DNA from 4 places in the Paenibacillus sp. FSL R7-269 genome. Region 4 is predicted to be linked to each of the others. Evidence: predicted binding sites of a transcription regulator. Region 4 holds the regulator's gene; each other region holds the start of a gene.
What was found. The regulator Rex, encoded in region 4, represses fermentation and respiration genes when NADH is low (regulators of the CRP and FNR family bind a similar motif). The targets are predictions, from matches to a motif close to TTGTGAAATATTTCACAA.
Positions count from the first base shown of each region.

Region 1: a site for Rex is predicted at 1,313-1,330, ahead of C162_RS01190 (formate/nitrite transporter family protein). Genes of this name have one in related genera too.
Region 2: a site for Rex is predicted at 2,421-2,438, ahead of qoxA (cytochrome aa3 quinol oxidase subunit II). Genes of this name have one in related genera too.
Region 3: a site for Rex is predicted at 2,681-2,698, ahead of C162_RS19540 (flavocytochrome c). Genes of this name have one in related genera too.

Region 1 covers NZ_ASPS01000003.1:42,784-47,418, reverse strand. The annotation lists gene C162_RS01200 (FAD-dependent oxidoreductase) at 1-521, shown strand, start outside; gene C162_RS01195 (nuclear transport factor 2 family protein) at 760-1,146, opposite strand; gene C162_RS01190 (formate/nitrite transporter family protein) at 1,431-2,258, shown strand; gene C162_RS01185 (MFS transporter) at 2,827-4,038, shown strand; gene C162_RS01180 (GNAT family N-acetyltransferase) at 4,103-4,630, shown strand; gene C162_RS01175 (MOSC domain-containing protein) at 4,620-4,635, shown strand, end outside.
Region 2 covers NZ_ASPS01000019.1:8,968-13,602, reverse strand. The annotation lists gene C162_RS08665 (MFS transporter) at 1-188, opposite strand, end outside; gene C162_RS08660 (TetR/AcrR family transcriptional regulator) at 344-961, shown strand; gene C162_RS34270 (polysaccharide deacetylase) at 1,051-2,205, opposite strand; gene qoxA (cytochrome aa3 quinol oxidase subunit II) at 2,705-3,721, shown strand; gene qoxB (cytochrome aa3 quinol oxidase subunit I) at 3,766-4,635, shown strand, end outside.
Region 3 covers NZ_ASPS01000042.1:148,539-153,173, reverse strand. The annotation lists gene dcuS (DcuS/MalK family sensor histidine kinase) at 1-651, opposite strand, end outside; gene C162_RS19545 (FMN-binding protein) at 843-1,202, opposite strand; gene C162_RS19540 (flavocytochrome c) at 1,229-2,659, opposite strand; gene C162_RS19535 (hypothetical protein) at 2,844-3,302, shown strand; gene C162_RS19530 (response regulator) at 3,430-4,149, opposite strand; gene C162_RS19525 (DUF4291 domain-containing protein) at 4,416-4,635, opposite strand, start outside.
Region 4 covers NZ_ASPS01000053.1:37,999-42,633, reverse strand. The annotation lists gene dinG (ATP-dependent DNA helicase DinG) at 1-2,335, shown strand, start outside; gene C162_RS22655 (redox-sensing transcriptional repressor Rex) at 2,474-3,124, shown strand; gene C162_RS22650 (amidohydrolase) at 3,114-4,415, shown strand; gene C162_RS22645 (cell wall elongation regulator TseB-like domain-containing protein) at 4,445-4,635, shown strand, end outside.

The sequences.
Region 1 (4,635 bases), on a different contig from region 4:
GCGCGATTCATTACAATCCGACCGGGAAGCACGCGTACATTCCGCTGGCCACCAATGCAGTGCGTATGGGAACGCTGGTCGCCCGCAATCTGGTCTCGAACACGATCCCCTACATGGGTACGCAAGGAACATCGGGCATCAAGATCTATGAGGACAATATTGCCGGAACCGGACTAACGGAAGAGGCTGCCGCAGCCGAGGGAATGGATACGGAGAGTGTAATGCTGATCGACAACTACCGTCCGGAGTTCATGCCGACCTTCGAGCAGGTTCAGGTAAAAGTGGTCTTTGACCGTGCCACCCGCCGCATTCTGGGCGCGCAGATTATGTCCAAGATGGATCTGACGCAGTCGATCAATACCGTATCGGTCTGCATCCAGAACAAGATGACCGTTGACCAGCTGGCCTTCATCGACTTCTTCTTCCAGCCGCATTACAACAAGCCTTGGAACTTCCTGAACACTGCAGGCCTTCAGGCTCTGCCTAAGCCTGCTCCCGTCAAGGAGCCTGTCCACGCTTAATTTATTGATACCTTTGTATTAGAGCCCATTCCGGGCTCTTTTTTTTGAAAAGGGAATTATGATTTTCTTCCGATGTGGATAAGTGGTGCATAAAGCCGGGGATACGCGAGTGGTCATCCGGGCTGAATGTGGTCGAAAAACCGACTACATCTTATCCGTCTATTTCTCGCCGAAACGGTACCGTCCTTGTAAAGGACGGCAAAGCCGTTTCCACTTGTGTTTCTTAAATGTTATGTGCTCAGCTGCGGTCCTCAATCAACACAATTTCTCCATCCTTAATGCCGAATATAGACGTTCCCTTTAGCCGCAGCATATCACCGGCCGATAATCCGCCAGGCATATCCACGGCAAGGATGCCTTCATAATCAATGGCCACCTCAACATTATTGTCAGGTCCTGCGCTGTACCCGGTAATGATCTGGCGGCGGCTGGAGAACATCGTTGATGATTGCTCAGCCAATGCCCGGAATGCCGGGATGCCGCTGGTTTCCGTGGTGGTTACCCCATTTGAAATATTCCGGAAGATGATATCCTGGTGCATCAGGTCAACCATGCCTTGAATGTCAAAAGAATTATATGCCCTGATATACGTTTCAATGATGTCCTGTACTTCTTGGCTAACCATACAAAGACTCCTCTCTCCGGCCTGTTTAACAAGCAGCCGGTATAACTTTTTTCTTTTTTATTCGCTGCTGGATGCTCCGGTTCCTTCCGGTGAGATTAATCTGTGAATTCCTTGAGCTGTATTAAATCAGTGCATGAATCCAGCTTTTATGGTAAATTTGACATGTCAGTGAAAACTTTCACTTGGTTTTTCGGATAGTGACTTTTATCACGTAAATGTGATTAGGATCACGTTACAATGGCATAAAGGAACAAATTTTAAGTAATTAGAAGGGGATAGGAATCATGGCTTATAACAAACCGCAGGGAATCGCTGAAGTTACGGTAGAGAACGGAGTCAAGAAGGCACATAATCCGCTTAGCACTGTACTCATTCTCGGTTTTCTGGGAGGGGCGTTTATCGCGCTCGGATTTTTGCTGGATATTCGTGTCATTGCCGGTGCGCCTGCCGAGTGGGGGTCCATTGCTAACTTCATCGGGGCTGCGGTGTTCCCGGTTGGACTCATTCTGGTGCTGCTTGCCGGAGGGGAACTGCTGACGGGCAATATGATGGCGGTGCCGCTGGCGTTCATTGCGAAGAAGATCTCGTTCTGGGAAGTGATGAAGAACCTCGTGCTGATCACGCTCAGCAACCTGGCAGGCGCCTTGTTCGTTGCTTATTTCTTCGGTCACATCGTTGGCCTTACATCAGATGGTGTGTATCTGGAGAAGCTGGTAAGTATGGCGGAGCATAAGATCGATGCTACGTTCCTGCAGGCTTTTATCTCCGGGATCGGCTGTAACTGGCTCGTAGCGCTGGCGGTATGGCTGTCGTACGGGGCAGACAATTTCAGCGGCAAAATCCTCGGTATCTGGTTCCCGACCATGGCGTTTGTGGCCATCGGCTTCCAGCACGTTGTAGCTAACATGTTCCTTATCCCTGCTGCGATCTTCGAAGGACATTTCACCTGGGGCCAGTATGTGGCCAACTTCGTTCCGGTCTGGCTGGGCAATCTGACGGGCGGCGCGATCTTCGTGGCTGCTGCGTACTGGATGGCCTATCTGCGCAAGGAGCCGGGAGCAGTGAACTCGGCTGCAGGCGTCCCTGCTGCGGGTTTGAAGAAACACGCTTAATCAATATCGGACCTGACCCGGTGAATCGCCGGACTGTACCATAGCTTGGCCTAAGCACTTCCTGCTTCTCGGCATCCTGCTTCAAGGGATTCGTAGAGACAGGGAGTGTTTTTATGTCGGGTACAGCAGGATCTTTCTCCGGACACAAGTGGAAACGGCTTTGCCGTCCTTTATAAGGACGGTACCGTTTCAGCGAGAAATAGAAGGATAATTTATAGAGTAAAACTTATAAATACTTATATTTAAACAAAATTCACCGTGCAATCCGATTCGGGGGAACGAAATCGGATCTCACGGTGAATAAAATAGGGAGTGTTTCATATGGATCATTACCCCGGGTTCCGGGGAACGAATCAGTGCCGGCAAGGTATTTTTGTTTACGTGTGAAAGAGCGGGTTATAGAATATTAATATCGCTGGCGGCGGTGAAGAAGGGATTGATTTTCAATAGGATAATTCTCTGGTTTCCCGCGATACAGCATTAACGCGCATGCTTGCCCTGCCCCCTGTGTTGGGATGATACTGGATGGATTAAAGACAGCTATGTTACAGGGGATGACAGACAAGATATGAGATTCATGCAGGCCTATCCGAAGGAAATAAAAGTATTCTTGATTGCCAGTCTTATTAATGCTACCGGCAGTGCGCTGATGTGGCCGCTGGTTACCATGTATGTATTCGATGAACTGGGACGTAGTATGAAGGACGCGGGAATTGTTCTGCTGGTGCAGTCCCTTGGGGGGATTGCCGGTCAGCTGCTGGGCGGCTCGTTGTACCATAAGGTAGGGGTCAACCGCCTGATTGTCGGCGCTCTGGCCATGAATGCCCTGACGCTGTTTGCCCTCCCGTGGGCGAGCGGAAGCTGGAGCGTATTCATTATCGTGATGGGGCTGATGGGATTGTTCAACTCCCTCTCCCTCCCGGCGATTCAGGCGTTTATCGGCTTCCGGTTCGCGGAGCAGCGCGCCGAGCTGTTCAATATCATCTATGTTGCTAATAATATAGGGGTAGCTCTGGGAACCGCGCTGAGTGGCTTCCTGGGCAATTATATGCTGAGCTTTGTGCTCAACGGAGTCACCTCGGCTGTATTTGCCGGATTCTTCTTCATCTATCTGCGCAGGGTAGGGGCGGCACCGGCTCAGGGCCAAGCCGCTAAGAAGCATCCGCAGAATGAAGTATCGGGCTGGAGACTTCTCGGCCATATACGGATCTATCTGTTCATGGCGCTGGGTTCGATGTTCCTGCTGATCGGCAATTCGATCTGGAACAGCGGAGTCTCGCCGTTCATTATCTCGGAGGGCTGGTCGAAGCAGCTATACGGCTTCCTCTGGACGCTGAACGGTGTGCTGATCTTCGCGGCGCAGCCGCTGGTCAGCCTGATCAAGCGCGGATTCGCGCAGACGTCAACCGCGCAGATGACGGCAAGCGCCGTCTTTTACCTGGCCGGGTATGCTGTAATTCTGATGGTGCCAAGCTATCCGGGGATGCTGCTGGGCATGGTGCTGGCTACCCTTGGGGAGATGCTGATCTCTCCGGCGATGCCTTCCTTCATCTCGGAGCATGCCCAGCGCAGCGCGCCGTTCTATCTCGGGCTCAGCGGCGGGATCGGCGCAATCGGACGTGTCATCGGGCCATATCTGATGGGCGTTCAGTTCGACAGGGGCGGTCTTGCGCCTACCGGCTGGCTCGCTTGCGGCATGGCTGTGCTGTCTGTAGGATTCTTCGCGGTCCACGCCTACGTGAATCGTTCGGCCGTACAGCCTGAGCGCAGGACAGCATAATCGTTCAGGCTGTAACTAAACCTTTTACGATCTGCTTAGTAATTAGTAAGGCAAGGGGTGTATAATGGTGCAACCAATCAACAGAGATGCTGCGCTGCTTATCCGGCCCTCCGAAATCAGGGATGCCCGTGAGCTGATCGTGCTGGATAATATGATCTGGACGGAGAATACAACCCCGGGTCCGCTGATGTGGCGCTCGCGGGAGGACTATTTGCTGCATGCGCCGCCCGGCTCCCAGCTCGTGGCCTTGCAGGAAGGGGAGTTATGCGGTTATGTCGGCTTCGGCTGTCCCAGCGGGATGGAGAGCAACCGCCATGTATGCGAGGTGAATATCGCTGTGCATCCGCGCTTTCAGCGGCTGGGTGTAGGCAGCCGGTTGATCGCGGAGATCAAGCGCCATGCCGTGAGGCATGGCATCCGCAAGCTGCGGCTGCGCGTGCTCTCCTGCAATACACCGGCGCTTCAGTTCTACCGCAAATGCGGGTTCGAGGAAGAGGGACGCCTGCGGGAGGAGTTCTACTTAAGCGGACGTTATGTGGATGAAGTATTCATGAGCTGCTGGCTGACGGGAGGAGAAGGGGATGGAGACTGAAGTGA
Region 2 (4,635 bases), on a different contig from region 4:
GTCAGGATGAATACGGCAAATGCCAGGTTATAGCCGTTCATCACCCAGGATACCTGCGACACACTCCCCCCGAACTGGCGGGTCATCTCCGGCAGGGCAATATTAATAATGGTTGTATCGAGCAGCGCCATGAAAAAGCCCAGCACAATCGCCGTAAAGGATAAAGCTCTGCGCATCCCAATCCCCATATCGATCATCTCCTGAAATATGAAATAGAGTTCATATTCAAATTATATGAACCATAGTTCATATTTGTCAATCGAAAAATGAACTCCGGTTCAACTTTTATTGACAGCGAAAAACCACTCCACTACAATCTGTACTATGAGGGGGACCTTACGATATGGGTGAAACAGAGGACAAGATTAGAACTCCGCAGCAGGAGCGCAGTATACGAACGAAGGAAGCCATTATCCGGGCCGCGATGCAACTATTCTCGGACAAGGGTTTCTATCAGACGAATACGAAGGAGATTGCAGCGGCAGCCGGGGTCTCGACCGGGAGCTTCTACTCCTATTTTGTGGATAAAAGGTCCGTATTTATTGAGGTGCTCCACATGTACGGGGATGAGCTGATGGCCGAGGTCGAGCGGTCGATGGCAGAGATTAATTTCAATACGATTGAACGTACGGACCTGATCCTGCATCTGATAGACACGCTTCTGCTCGCGCATAAGGCATTTATCGGGTACCATAAGGATCTGAATATTATGTATCACAGCGATGAGGCTATCAAGCAGCTGATGGATGCCCAGTACGAGTCCGGCCGGCTCAAGACGCTGACCTATCTTCAGATGGGACAGGATGAACTGAAGACCGAAGATACGGAGGCAGCTTCGATCATTGTGTTCGAGTCAGTGAGCGCGATTGTAGACTTTATCTCCTTCTCGCCGCAGCGGATCGCTGTGGACCGGCTGAAGTCAGAGCTGGTTCATATGCTGGTGCAATATCTGTATAAGTAACAACTGCCTTTTCTCTATACATTTCCTCAAAAAAAGAGCAAGCCTGCAGGTACCCCGCAGCTTGCTCTTTCTTTATTGACCCTTGCGGATCAGCGTTTATCCTTCCAGAAATTGAGCGGCTCCATATCCTTCGTAATGAGCTTGAAGGTATAGCCTTCCTTCTTCAGCTTCTCCAGAATACGCGGCAGCACCTTGAGTGTAGCCTTCTGGTCATGCATCAGAATTACCGGATTCGTCTTGGACGCCTTCAGCTTATTCACCTGATCCATCACGGTGTTATAGATTCTGTCGCTGTTCTGTTTGTATTTCCAGTCATAGGAATCCACGTTCCAGTCCCAGAGATGGTATCCCTGCGTCAGGACTTTATCGCGGAAGGACTTGGTGAAATAGGGCTTGCTTCCGTATGGCGTACGGATCAGTGGGGTGCTTACTCCCGTCAGCTTCTTCAATGTTGCATTGGCCCCTGACATCTCGGCAAGCGCCGCTGCAGGAGAGGCATAGAACTTCTCCTTGCGGTGGGTCACACCATGCAGCGCTAAGCCATAGCCTTCCTTAGCAATCCGCTTTACCTGGGCGGGATGCTCATTCATGTTGTTCCCCAGCATGAAGAAGGTCGCCTGTACGTCATATTTGTGCAGGATATCCAGCAACTCACCAGTCGTCGCTGACGGGCCATCGTCGAAGGTCAGGTATACGGTCCGGCCCGGCTTGCCCGGCTCAGTGGGTGTAACGGGAGTGGCAGGAGTCACTGGAGCCACTGGAGCCTTCGGCTTCAGGTCGGCAGCATATTTATCGGTAAACACTGCATCGGTAAGCTGCGCCGAGCCGTCCTTCACACGAAGTAAATATTTATCTCCCGCGTAGGAAATGCTATACCCGAGGTACCCGCTAACCTTCAGCGGAGCCATGAGTTTGCCGTCCTGCACGAAAGTGCTCATAGGCACAGTAGTGCCATCCTTAAGCACGGCACCTCCGTCCTTGCTCAGCAGGGTAAGCGAACCCGTTCCGCCGGCTACTTGAATTCCGTCCGTCATTCCGGTAAGGGTCCATTTCAGCTCATCCGCAAGTGCACGCAGCGGTACATAATAGGTGCCTTTTACGGAAACAGCTTCAACCTTACTTAATTTATCGTTGACTCCGAGCTTAAGAATAGCGCTATCACCTTTAGCATTAGCCGGGACCTGCACAAGCCCCATGATTAGGAATAAAGACATGAATAAGAGCAGAATTTTCTTGATACGCACAGCAGCAGTCTCCAATCTATGTATATTTATCTATTACTTTATCATATATACTTTCAACGTAATTTGAGAGATTGTAACCGGAAGCTAAAAAATTGTTACTCTTGTGCAATGATAAATGAGGGTTCGCCAACATTTTCAGAAAGCACGCAAATCTCGTCGAATGCTGTCACAGCAAGCGTTACACGGTTAAATCAGCGGTTTTTGGCGCAGAATAATTGTGACAATATTAATAACAATATCGATATTTTGAACAAAAATTGAACAACCTTAAAATTAGCTAAAGTGCGCCACTACAGTGATCTTTATCATACCCTTAGGGAGTTGTAACAATTTGATCACACATATTTAACTTGTTCGCCATTTTTAAGGTCTTTTTTATACTTTTATACAAAATATGTATTTTGCATTATGGGTAAGTAGTTCTTACTATAGATACAGATCAATGTACTCCCGTTAATGAACGGCGAATGAAAAGTAGTATTGAAGGAAGGAGTTCTATATGAAAAAAAAGGGACCGTTATACGCTTTGTTTTTAAGCCTGATCCTTCTCCTGCCGGGATGCAGCTCAATCGCTGTTTTGAACCCGAAGGGGCCGTCTGCAAGGACGTTATCTGACACCATCTTGCTCTCTATTCTTGTAATGCTCGGGGTTCTGGCTGTTGTCTACATTCTGTATATCTTTGTACTGGTGAAATATCGTGCGAAGAAGAGTAATGAGGGCTACATCCCTGAACATGAGGAAGGCAACAAGGTACTGGAGGCCATCTGGATTATCATTCCGATTATCATCGTAGCCTTCCTGTCCGTTGTTACCGTCAAGACGACTAACGAAGTGGAGAATGTGGCTGCGGACTATCAAGATCAGACTCCGCTGGTCATCTATGCTTCCTCTTCCAACTGGAAATGGCATTTCAGCTACCCTGAGGAAGGGATCGAGACGGTTAACTACGTGAATATGCCGGTGCATCGTGCGGTAGAATTCAGAATGTACTCATTCGGCACCATTACCAGTCTCTGGATTCCACAGCTTGCCGGCCAAAAGTACGCCATGAGCGACATGCTGACAACGCTTCATCTCTCCGCTGATACAGAAGGCTCTTATATCGGAAAGAACGCTAACTTCAGCGGTAAAGGCTTCGCCCACATGGAATTCGAAGCGCTTGTCCTGAGTAACAAGGGTTACGAGGACTGGGTGAAGGAAGTGAAGGAAACTGCGCCTAAGCTGACTGAGGAAGAATTCAAGGGCCTGCTGGCCACGGATTATCTCGGACGCAAAACGTATTCCTCCACCCATCTGGAGTTCAGCCCGCCTCCTGGAGACCACGGCGAGCATATGAGCGGCGGCGGCAAGGAGATGGATATGGACAACGGCAATCAGGAGCATCAGGATAACAAGGAAATTCATCCGTCTCCCGAGCCGTCCAGCGGAACGGAATTCGACAGCAAGCCTGATCCGGAAGTCGATCAGCCGCTGCCAAGCTCCCCTGTGGATGAAAGTACACACGAAGGACACTAGCTCTCTGAAGAGCTTAATGCAACACACTGAAAGGAGCTACCCTAATGGATTTAGACAAATTTAAGGTTCACGGCGAACCCTTGATATACGGGGCCATGATCAGTATTGCACTGGCAACCATCGGGATTCTCGTAGGGCTTACCTATTTCAAGAAATGGGGCTATCTGTGGCGCGAATGGCTGACCACGGTTGACCACAAAAAAATCGGGATCATGTACATCCTCGCGGCGCTGCTGATGCTGTTCCGCGGCGGTGTAGATGCGATGATGATGCGTCTGCAGACGGCTGCGCCGGAAATGAAATTCCTCGATGCGCAGCATTACAATGAGGTCTTCACCACCCATGGTCTGATCATGATTCTCTTCATGGCCATGCCGTTCATCATCGGTCTGATGAACGTAATCATTCCACTGCAGATCGGTGCACGGGACGTTGCCTTCCCGCGGCTGAACGCCGTCAGCTTCTGGCTCTTCTTCATGGGCGCCATGCTGCTGAACATTTCGTTCGTCATCGGCGGCTCGCCGGATGCGGGCTGGTCAGCGTACTTCCCGCTGGCGAGTCTTGAATTCAGCCCGACCGTAGGGAACAACTACTACTCTCTGGCTCTGCAAATATCCGGTATCGGCACGCTGATCACCGGGGTTAACTTTATCGTAACAATTCTCAAAATGCGCGCACCAGGCATGACGCTGATGAAGATGCCGATGTTCACCTGGTCCGTACTGATCACCAACGTTATTATTGTCTTTGCCTTCCCGGTTCTTACCGTAGCGCTGGCGATGATGATGTTCGACCGCCTCTTCGGCTCCCAGTTCTTCACGATGGCCAACGGCGGGATGGATATGCTCTGGGCCAACCTGTTCTGGGTCTGGGGACATCCGGAGGTCTATATCGTAATCCTTCCGGCGTTCGGT
Region 3 (4,635 bases), on a different contig from region 4:
CGCACTGCGTTCCTGGAGCAGCTTGGAGATGTCCTCCGGCTCCATGCCGAACACCATCCGCTTGATCTGCGCTGCCAGAATGAATGCTCCTCCCGCTCCAAGCAAGGCTCCCGAGACCAGAATCGCAATAATCGTCCACTCATTCAGCAGGACCAGCCGCTCAACCCGCTCCAGGGACAGACCGGCAATGACCACACCCACCTGATGCCCCCGGTTGTTATAGACCGGCACGAAGCCGCGCAGGGATCTGCCGAGCGGGCCGGCCCCTTCGGAGATACTCTCCCCTCCGCGCAGCGATATCTCTTGGCCTCCTCCCGCAAAGGGCAGTCCGACCAGCGAGGCATCCGGATGGGAATAGCGGATACCCTTCATATCTGTGACTACCACGAACATAATATCGTTGCGGCGGGCGATTCTTGAGGTGTAGTCCTGAATCTCCTTGCTGTTGCCCTCACTGAGTCCCTCAGAGACCAGCGGAATCAGAGCGATGGTACGGGCAATCGTAATCGCCTTATCCTCCAGCGCCTGCCGGGTCTGCGGAATAATCTGATTGCGGAAAATAAAATATAAAATCAGCAATACCAGCAGGACAACGGCAGACACCATAACGGCGATCATTGTGCGCAGACTGTAGCTTTTTTTCCTGGCCACTTGCGTGATGACCTCCCTTCATATCCCTTTTCCCTTCGAACTATATTAGTTGAACCTGAATTTGTAAAGCTGCTCCCGGGGCTCGCTTCTGGGGAATAGAAGAATGAAGCAAGCCCAGCCGTTCTGCCGGAGACAGGAGGGCTGGGCTTGCTGGGCTGAACTTTTCACAACTCTATTAATTGGATGATAGCTTACTGCTTCTTGGCCTGTTCCAGCGCCTGGGTCACCGCTTCAATAATTCCGCCGCTGGAGCCGGAAGCACCGGAGAGGGCGTCTACGCCTTCTGTGGTTTGCTTTTCAATAATTTCAGGAATGGTATTCTCCACTGCCGCATCGATCATCGCCTGCGTCTCCTTATGCTCCTCTACGGTAATGGCGTCGATCTTCTCATCCTTGATTTCTACCGCCACTTTAATATCACTCTTGACCCCTTTACCTGTTCCATCATACGTCCCGTCTACATACTTGCCGGAAGATGAAGAGCATCCTGCCGTAAGTACTGTTGCAGCCGCAAGGGCAGAGAACAGCAACGTTTTTGTCCACTTGTGCATGAGTAATTCCTCCTTCTGGAAAGTTTCTATTTCTTAAGTGCCTTCACAGCTTCATCCGCTGCAATCCGGCCGAAGGTGGTGATGTCTGCAAGTGCATTCCCGCCCAGACGGTTGGCGCCGTGTACCCCGCCGGTTACTTCGCCCGCAGCATACAGTCCGGCAATGACCTGATCCTTGGTATCCAGCACCTGTGCCTGAGTGTTAATCGCTACTCCGCCCATGGTATGGTGGATTCCCGGTGTTACCTGAATTGCATAATATTTACCTTTTTCAAAAGACAGTTCAAGATCCGGCCGTTCAAACTCTGTATCCTTACCGGAAGCAACGAAGCCATTATACGTATTCAGTGTATCTGCCAGTGCTTTGCCGTCTACACCAATCTGTGCCGCCAATTCTTCAGGAGTTGCCGCTTCTTTGACCAGATCCATTCCAAAGTAAACCTCGGTTGCCTTCAGGTTCGCACGCAGCTCATCATTGAAGATCAGGTAAGCTACTTTGCCGGACTGGGCCAGAATATTCTGGGACACGACATCGCGGGTCAGCAGTTCATTCGTGAATCGCTTGCCTTCGCTATTGACCAGAATTGCACCGTCTCCGCGTACCCCTTCCGTGATCAGCACGCCTTGATTCGGAATGGTGGTCGGATGAATCTGAATCTCCTTCATGTCTACCAGCTTGGCGCCGATCTTCTCTGCCATCGTTGTACCATCGCCGGTTGCGCCTGGATGGTTAGTCGTAGAGAACCCTTCCAGCTTCGGCTGGTACCCCTTGATCATGTCCATGTTGGCGCCAAAACCGCCGGCCGCCAGGATAACAGAATTGGCACTAATCGTGTACTGCTTGCCATCCTTATCCGTCACCTTCACCCCGGTAACCATGCCGTCCTTGTTCTTGACGATCTCATCGGCAGTCGTCCGCAGGCGCACATCAATCTTGTATTCCTCCAGCTTCTTCTTCAGCGCGACTACGATGAAATTCCCTGCCGCTTCCCCGCCTGCCGGACGGTGAATCCGGTTCACGCTTGCCCCGCCTGCGCGTCCCACTTCAGACAGCTCGGCTCCATTCTCCTTCAGCCACTCCACGGAAGCCGCCGCACCGTTCGTAAGCGTTCTGACCAGTTCCGGGTTGTTAAGGTTCTTGCCGCCCTTCATGGTATCCTCGAAATGCAGCTCCGGACTGTCTTTGATGCCATCCGCTGCCTGATAAGGTGTTCCTGCCGCATTCAATCCGCCTTCCGCACGGACGGTATTGCCTCCAAGCATAGGCATTTTTTCGATCAGTATCACCTTAGCTCCCTGATTATGCGCTTCAATGGCAGCAGTCATTCCCGCGCCGCCGCCGCCGATAATTACAATGTCCGTAGACTCCCCTTTGGTGCTGTTACATGCAGGCAATACCACCAGACTTGCCAGCAGCAACCCTTTGCCCAGCAGACTTCCCCATCTCTTTCTGTTCATTCTGTTCTCCTCCAATTGTCATTGTGCATATTTTCACAATCATCATAACCTGAAGGAGCCCTCACTAGAATATTTAGTAATTAAAGAAATGATAAAGTAAATAAAGGTAGTGAATTTGCTTGAATGTGGTTATAGATTTATAATTGGAGCTTATACAACCGTATCACTAGGAGGAACAGAAACTATGGAAAAAAGCGAAAAATATTGGCTGGCCGGTGCTGTTCTGGCAGCAGCCGGTGTCTCCCTGATGAGCTACACCGCAAGCCGCTATACTTCATTCAAAAGAGTAGTTGCCCGAACCATCCGTCTGGAAGATATCGCTGCACTGGAAATTACCCGCCTGTCTTCTGTTCCCGGTGAACAGAAGGATGTTGTGCTCACCGAGCCGGAAGCGATTAAGCGGATCTACGATGATTTCTCTGGTGTCCGCCTGATGAAATCCGCCCGCAATGTCAACACTGACAACAAGTACAGCTATTACATGACCATCGTGCAGGCCGACCGGAAGCAGCGGTTCGACATTATTTTGAAGGGCAAGCATCACATGATTATCTACGACAATGACATGAACAACCCGCACCTGGTAGCCTACAAAATCATTAACGAGTTCAGTCCGCTGGCTCTGCAGCAGGCCTTCGATTGATTCTGCGCACGTTTATGTATGGCATAGCTTAATAACCTTCACAGCTAATGTGAAGGCTATATGGAGTCATGGAACGCCTGAGGCAGCCTCGGGACACCGTGACTCCGTTTTATTTTATAGAGAAAGCCTATAGATATTTACGGATAAGTTCATGCCCTTCAGGTCTCACCTTATACATATACACCGGCCTGCCTACTGCCCCGTAGCTAAGCTCCATCTCCAGAATGCCTGCCTCCGTCAGAAAAGCCAGATATTTGCGGACCGAGATCCGCGAGATGGGCGCATGGCTGCTGATATCCTCTGTGGAGAACACCCGGCTCTCCAGCCGGTTAATCGTGCTCCAGATGCTCTCCAGTGTGCCTTCGGCAAGTCCCTTGGGCAGCGGCAAGGCAGCGGACTGCTCCTCTTCCGTCCCGAGCGAATGCCGCAGCAGCTTATCCAGCTGCTCCTGGCTGAGATGCTCCTTGTGCATCAGCTTATAATCTTCACGATACGCCGACAAGGCCGCCTGAAACCGTGCAAACTCGAACGGCTTGATCAAATAATCCACGGCCCCGTTCTGCAGTGCCTTGCGGATGCTGGCATTGTCGCTGGCGGCGGAGATCACAATGATATCCACCTTGCTCCCCTGCTCCCGCAGAGCAGAGAGCAGCTGCAGCCCGCTGACACGCGGCATATAAATATCCAGCAGCACCAGATCTACCTGCTCCTTCTCCAGCATAGTCATCGCCTCATCCCCTGTCGCCGCCCAGCCCGCATACTCAAAGCCCGCAACCTGCTCCAGATAATGCCGGTTAAACTTCGCCACCATCGGGTCATCCTCTACGATCAACACTCTAATGTTCATGGGTTCTCCTTGTCTTTTGTGCAATTACAGCTATATAGATTGAACTAATGAATTTTATGTTTTGGGATTATCAGTGACTCCAGAGAAGTTTTGGACTTCCGGCCGCTGCCCTTCTGCAGATTTCATGATTTTATACCGATATAACGGTTGAAATCCGCAAACAAAGGCGGTCGCTACCGCTCCTCCAGTTCCAAAATTCCCCTCCGCCACTTTCCCTTAACTTAAATTCCCAAGTTCAATTGATAGGGATTGAAGGTAAATCATTTTCACATAAGTATCCCTAAAGTTCTTTGAATAGAATTTTCCACAGGATACGGGGTCTCCTTCGGCAACACCCCCGTGCTGAACTTCCCGGATTGTATCGCCTCTCTGGTATCGATTACAAACTCAGTAATATCAGTGATTTCTACTATGCATTCGTAGATGAATTTATGCACCATATCGCCCCTGAGACCTAACTGAATGGCTCTTCGCGGCAATTTGTTC
Region 4 (4,635 bases):
GCTGAATGAGCTGTTCGCAGACGAAGACAGTGATTTGGCCTGGTATTTCGACGGTCTGCTGCGGGAGCGGGAGATGGAGACCTTTCAGCCGGAAGGAGAGCTGAGCTTCTACCGCCAGCTTGCGCTGGCTGTGGGGGATTGGGCAGAGTTGGCAACGCCCCGGGAGGAAGGAAACGTCAATCCGCTGGAGAATATTACCTTTGAAGAGTATATGGATGAGGTAACGAAGCGGCTGAAGGCTGTTCTTCCACAGTATGAGAGCCGTGAGGCCCAGGAGCTGATGATCCATGAGGTCATTACAGCGCTTGAGCAGGACAAGCATCTGCTGATTGAAGCGGGAACCGGCACCGGCAAGTCGCTGGGTTACCTGCTTCCGGCCATCTACCATAGTGTGAAAAGTGATCAAAAGGTGATGGTCAGCACTCATACCATTAACCTTCAGGACCAGTTGCGTGAGCGGGATATCCCACTCTTAACCAGCGTTGTGCCGTTCCCGTTCAAGGCCTCCATCTTTAAGGGAAGAGGGCACTATTTGTGTCTGCGCAAGTTCGAACATAGAATGAATAAAAAGGACTTTACGAGTCCAAGAGAAGAAGCGCTCACCGCTGCGCAAATGCTTGTCTGGCTGACCCAGACGACGACCGGCGATGATGAGGAGCTTAACTTAAGCGGACGGGGCGGCGATTTCTGGGAGACTGTAGCCAGTGATACCGACTCCTGCCTGGGACGGGCTTGTCCCTGGTTCCGCAAATGCTATTACCACCGGGCCAAGCATGAAGCCGGGATCTCTGATGTGGTGGTCACCAATCACTCCAAGCTGTTCGCAGATGTCAAAGCCGGGCATCAGCTACTTCCGGCTTACGATCATCTTGTGATTGATGAAGCCCATCATCTGGAAGATATTGCCGGCAAGCATCTTGGCATGCAGATGAAATATTTCACATTCGCCCATACCCTCACCCGCCTCTATAAGGATAGCCGGAGCGGGCAGCTGCCTGCCCTCCGCCAGAGTCTGCAGTCTTCGGGCAGTGAGCAGGCTTCCGAATGGAGCGGCGTGATCGACCGGATCTATCCCGATCTGCTGACGGTGAAGGAATCTTGGGATGCGCTCAGCGACCGGCTCTTCAGCCTGCTGCCCGAGCGCAGCGATGCCGGAGCCGGTGAAGCAGGCCAGCTGGTGGCCCGCCTGCAGCCGGGCAAGAAGCCGAAGGATTGGGAGGAGTTGGCGGCCCTTGAGAATACGCTGAACCTCAGTCTGAGCGATATCATCCGCAAGGGTGACAAGATGCTCAGTGAGATGCGTGACACGGACAGCCAATCCTCCTCGGACAGTCTTGTGACCGATATCGGCGGGTTATTTAAGGATCTGGCATCCATTAGAGAGCAGATCCGCTTCTTCATGGGCCTGAACGATGAGAATATCGTGTATTGGCTGGAGGGAAGCGGTAATTATAAAGGCAAGTCGCTGCAAATGTATGCCGTTCCTGTAGATGTCAGTACCCAGCTCAGGGAGCTGTTCTTCGACAAGAAGAAGAGTATTGTCCTGACCTCGGCCACCTTATCCGTGGATAAGTCCTTCCAGTTCATGATCGATAACCTGGGCCTTGGTGAAGCTGCGGAGCAGGGGCGTCTGATGACAGCGCTGCTTCCGTCGCCGTTTAAATACCGGGAGCAGGCTCTGCTGGTCATTCCCCGCGACTTCCCGAGCGTCAAGGGAAGTATAGGGGATGCCCGTTTTGTGGACACGCTTGTTCATTCCCTCGCCGAGACTGCTGTAACTACACGAGGGCGAATGCTGGTGCTGTTCACCTCCTACAAGATGCTGCGCCAGGTCTATGACCCGCTGAAGGAGGCGCTTGCCTCCCAGGATATCGCGGTGCTCGGACAAGGTGTGGAGGGCGGCAGCCGGAGCAAGCTGATCCGCCGCTTCCAGGACAGCCCGGCTTCGGTCCTGCTCGGTACCAGCAGTTTCTGGGAAGGGGTAGATATTCCGGGAGAAGCATTGACCTGCCTGGCGATTGTCAGACTGCCGTTCCAGCCGCCGAATCACCCGCTGGCAGAAGCGAAGTCGGAGCTGCTTCAGGCACAGAAGAAGAACCCGTTCATGAAGCTGTCCGTGCCGCAGGCAGTCATCCGCTTCAAGCAGGGCTTCGGGCGGCTGGTCCGCACGGCGCAGGACCGGGGCATCGTAATTGTGTACGATACTAGAGTAATTGAATCGCATTACGGAAAGTACTTCCTGTATTCACTCCCCGGTCCCAAGATGGAGCATATGCTCACCGAGCAGATGGTCCCGAGAATTGCCGAATGGCTGGAAGACGGCGGGGTTTCCTAATTCATCTGCTATTGCTATTATTAATAAGTCATGATTAACCTGAAGATCCGTTCCCGCCCTGTCTTGCCGATCCGGCAGGCGGGGGGCACGGTTGCTATAATTGAACGGGTATAACACAACTATTAAGGAGGAGAATACATGAAATCGGATAAAATATCGGAGGCCGTCGTGCGCAGGCTCCCAGTGTACCTGCGTTTCCTGAACGATCTCCAAAAACGTGAAATCTCCACAGTCTCTTCTCAGGAGCTGGGCCAGAAGCTTGATCTGAATCCCGCCCAGATCCGTAAGGATTTGGCTTACTTCGGTGATTTTGGCAGGAAGGGTATCGGCTACGATGTATCCTATCTAATTGAGAAGATTCGCCATATCCTGAAGCTTGACCAGCAAATTAATGTTGCACTGGTTGGAGCCGGTAATCTCGGTCATGCCTTGTCTAACTACAACGCTTACTTGAAGGATACGATGAAGATTACTGCGATCTTCGATGCCTACCCGCCGAAGGTGGGCCAGCAGATCAACTCGCTGGTTGTGCAGCCGATGGAGGAGTTAAGCAGCACAATCCGCTCGCAGGGCATCCGCATCGGGATTATTACCGTACCTGACAGCGAAGCCCAGAATGTAGCTGATATTCTTGTGGACTCCGGCATTGAGGCGATTCTGAACTTCGCACCGGTTATTCTCAAGACGCCTGCCAATATCCGGATTCATGCCGCAGATTTCACCACAGATCTGCAGAGCCTGGCCTATTATTTGCATGATGGAAAGGATGAGGCAGAAGATGAGCAGTAAGATCACGATAATCAAGAACGGGCACTTCCTGGTTCCGGGCAGCGACAAGCCGGTTCTAAGCGGGTATATGACCCTGGAGAATGATCTGATTACTTACATAGGTGAAGCTGAGCCGGTAGTGGAGGATGGCGCTCAGGTCGTAGACGGCAGCCGTCTGCTGTTCATGCCGGGTCTGGTCAATACCCATGGGCATACGGCCATGTCACTGCTGCGCGGATACGGCGACGATATGGTGCTTCAGACTTGGCTGCAGGAGAAGATGTGGCCGATGGAAGAGAAATTCACTGGTGATGATGTATATTGGGGAACCTCGTTGTCCGTACTGGAAATGCTGAAGGGCGGCACAACCACCTTCCTCGATATGTATGATCATATGGACCGGGTAGCGGAAGTAACGGAGCAGTCCGGTATTCGTGCGGTGCTGATGCGCGGCGTAATTGGGCTGTGCCCGGAAGAGGTACAGCAAGCAAAGCTCGCTGAGGCGGTTGCTTTTGCCCGTAACTGGCACGGCAAGGCTGACGGCAGAATTACAACTATGCTCTCACCGCACGCTCCGTACACCTGTCCTCCAGAGTTTTTCATGAAGTTTGTGCAGGCTGCCCATGATCTGGACCTGCCGATGCATACCCATATGTCCGAGACGCGCCATGAAGTGGAGCAGAACGTGGCTGACTACGGCCTTCGTCCGGTCGCACATCTGGAGAAGCTGGGGATGTTCACCCGTCCTTCGCTCATTGCCCACGGGGTTCATCTGAACGATGAAGAGATCGGGATTCTGGCCCGCTATAACGTTGGCGTGTCGCATAACCCCGGCAGTAACCTGAAGCTGGCCAGCGGGGTTGCACGTGTTCCTGAGCTGCTGCGAGCCGGGGTTAAGGTCTCCCTGGGTACAGACGGCGCGGCAAGCAACAACAATCTGGATATGTTCGAAGAGATGAGGCTGGCGGCTCTGATCCACAAGGGCGTAAGCGGTGATCCTACAGCGGTACCGGCTCCTGAAGCGCTACTGATGGCCACGGAATACGGGGCTCAGTCTATTTTCCTAAGCGGGGTAGGCCGGCTTGCAGCAGGAATGAAGGCCGACTTCATCGCGCTTGATATTGACCAGCCGCATTTGCTGCCGCATACCGATCTGCTCTCCCATGCCGTCTATTCGGCAAGTGCCAAGGATGTGGAGCATGTATGGGTGAACGGCCAGCAGGTTGTGAAGCATGGACAATGCCTGACACTGGATGAAGAAGCTATCCGCCGCAAAGCACAGGAGACGTTCGAGAGCCTGCTTAAACGGTAATTCAGGAGAACGGGAAAGGAAGCAGCGTTGTGAAGAAGAAGAGGAGAAAATGGATCTGGCTGGGGCTTACCGTGGTGCTGCTCCTTCTGTTCGGATTAAGCCAGTTCTATGCCTACATTATGAAGGACCAGTGGAACGAGCGGAATGAGGCCAAGGAGCTGGCCCGGACGCGTGCCGGACTAACGGAGGTAACCAAGGCTCAGAAATCCGTCTGGAATGA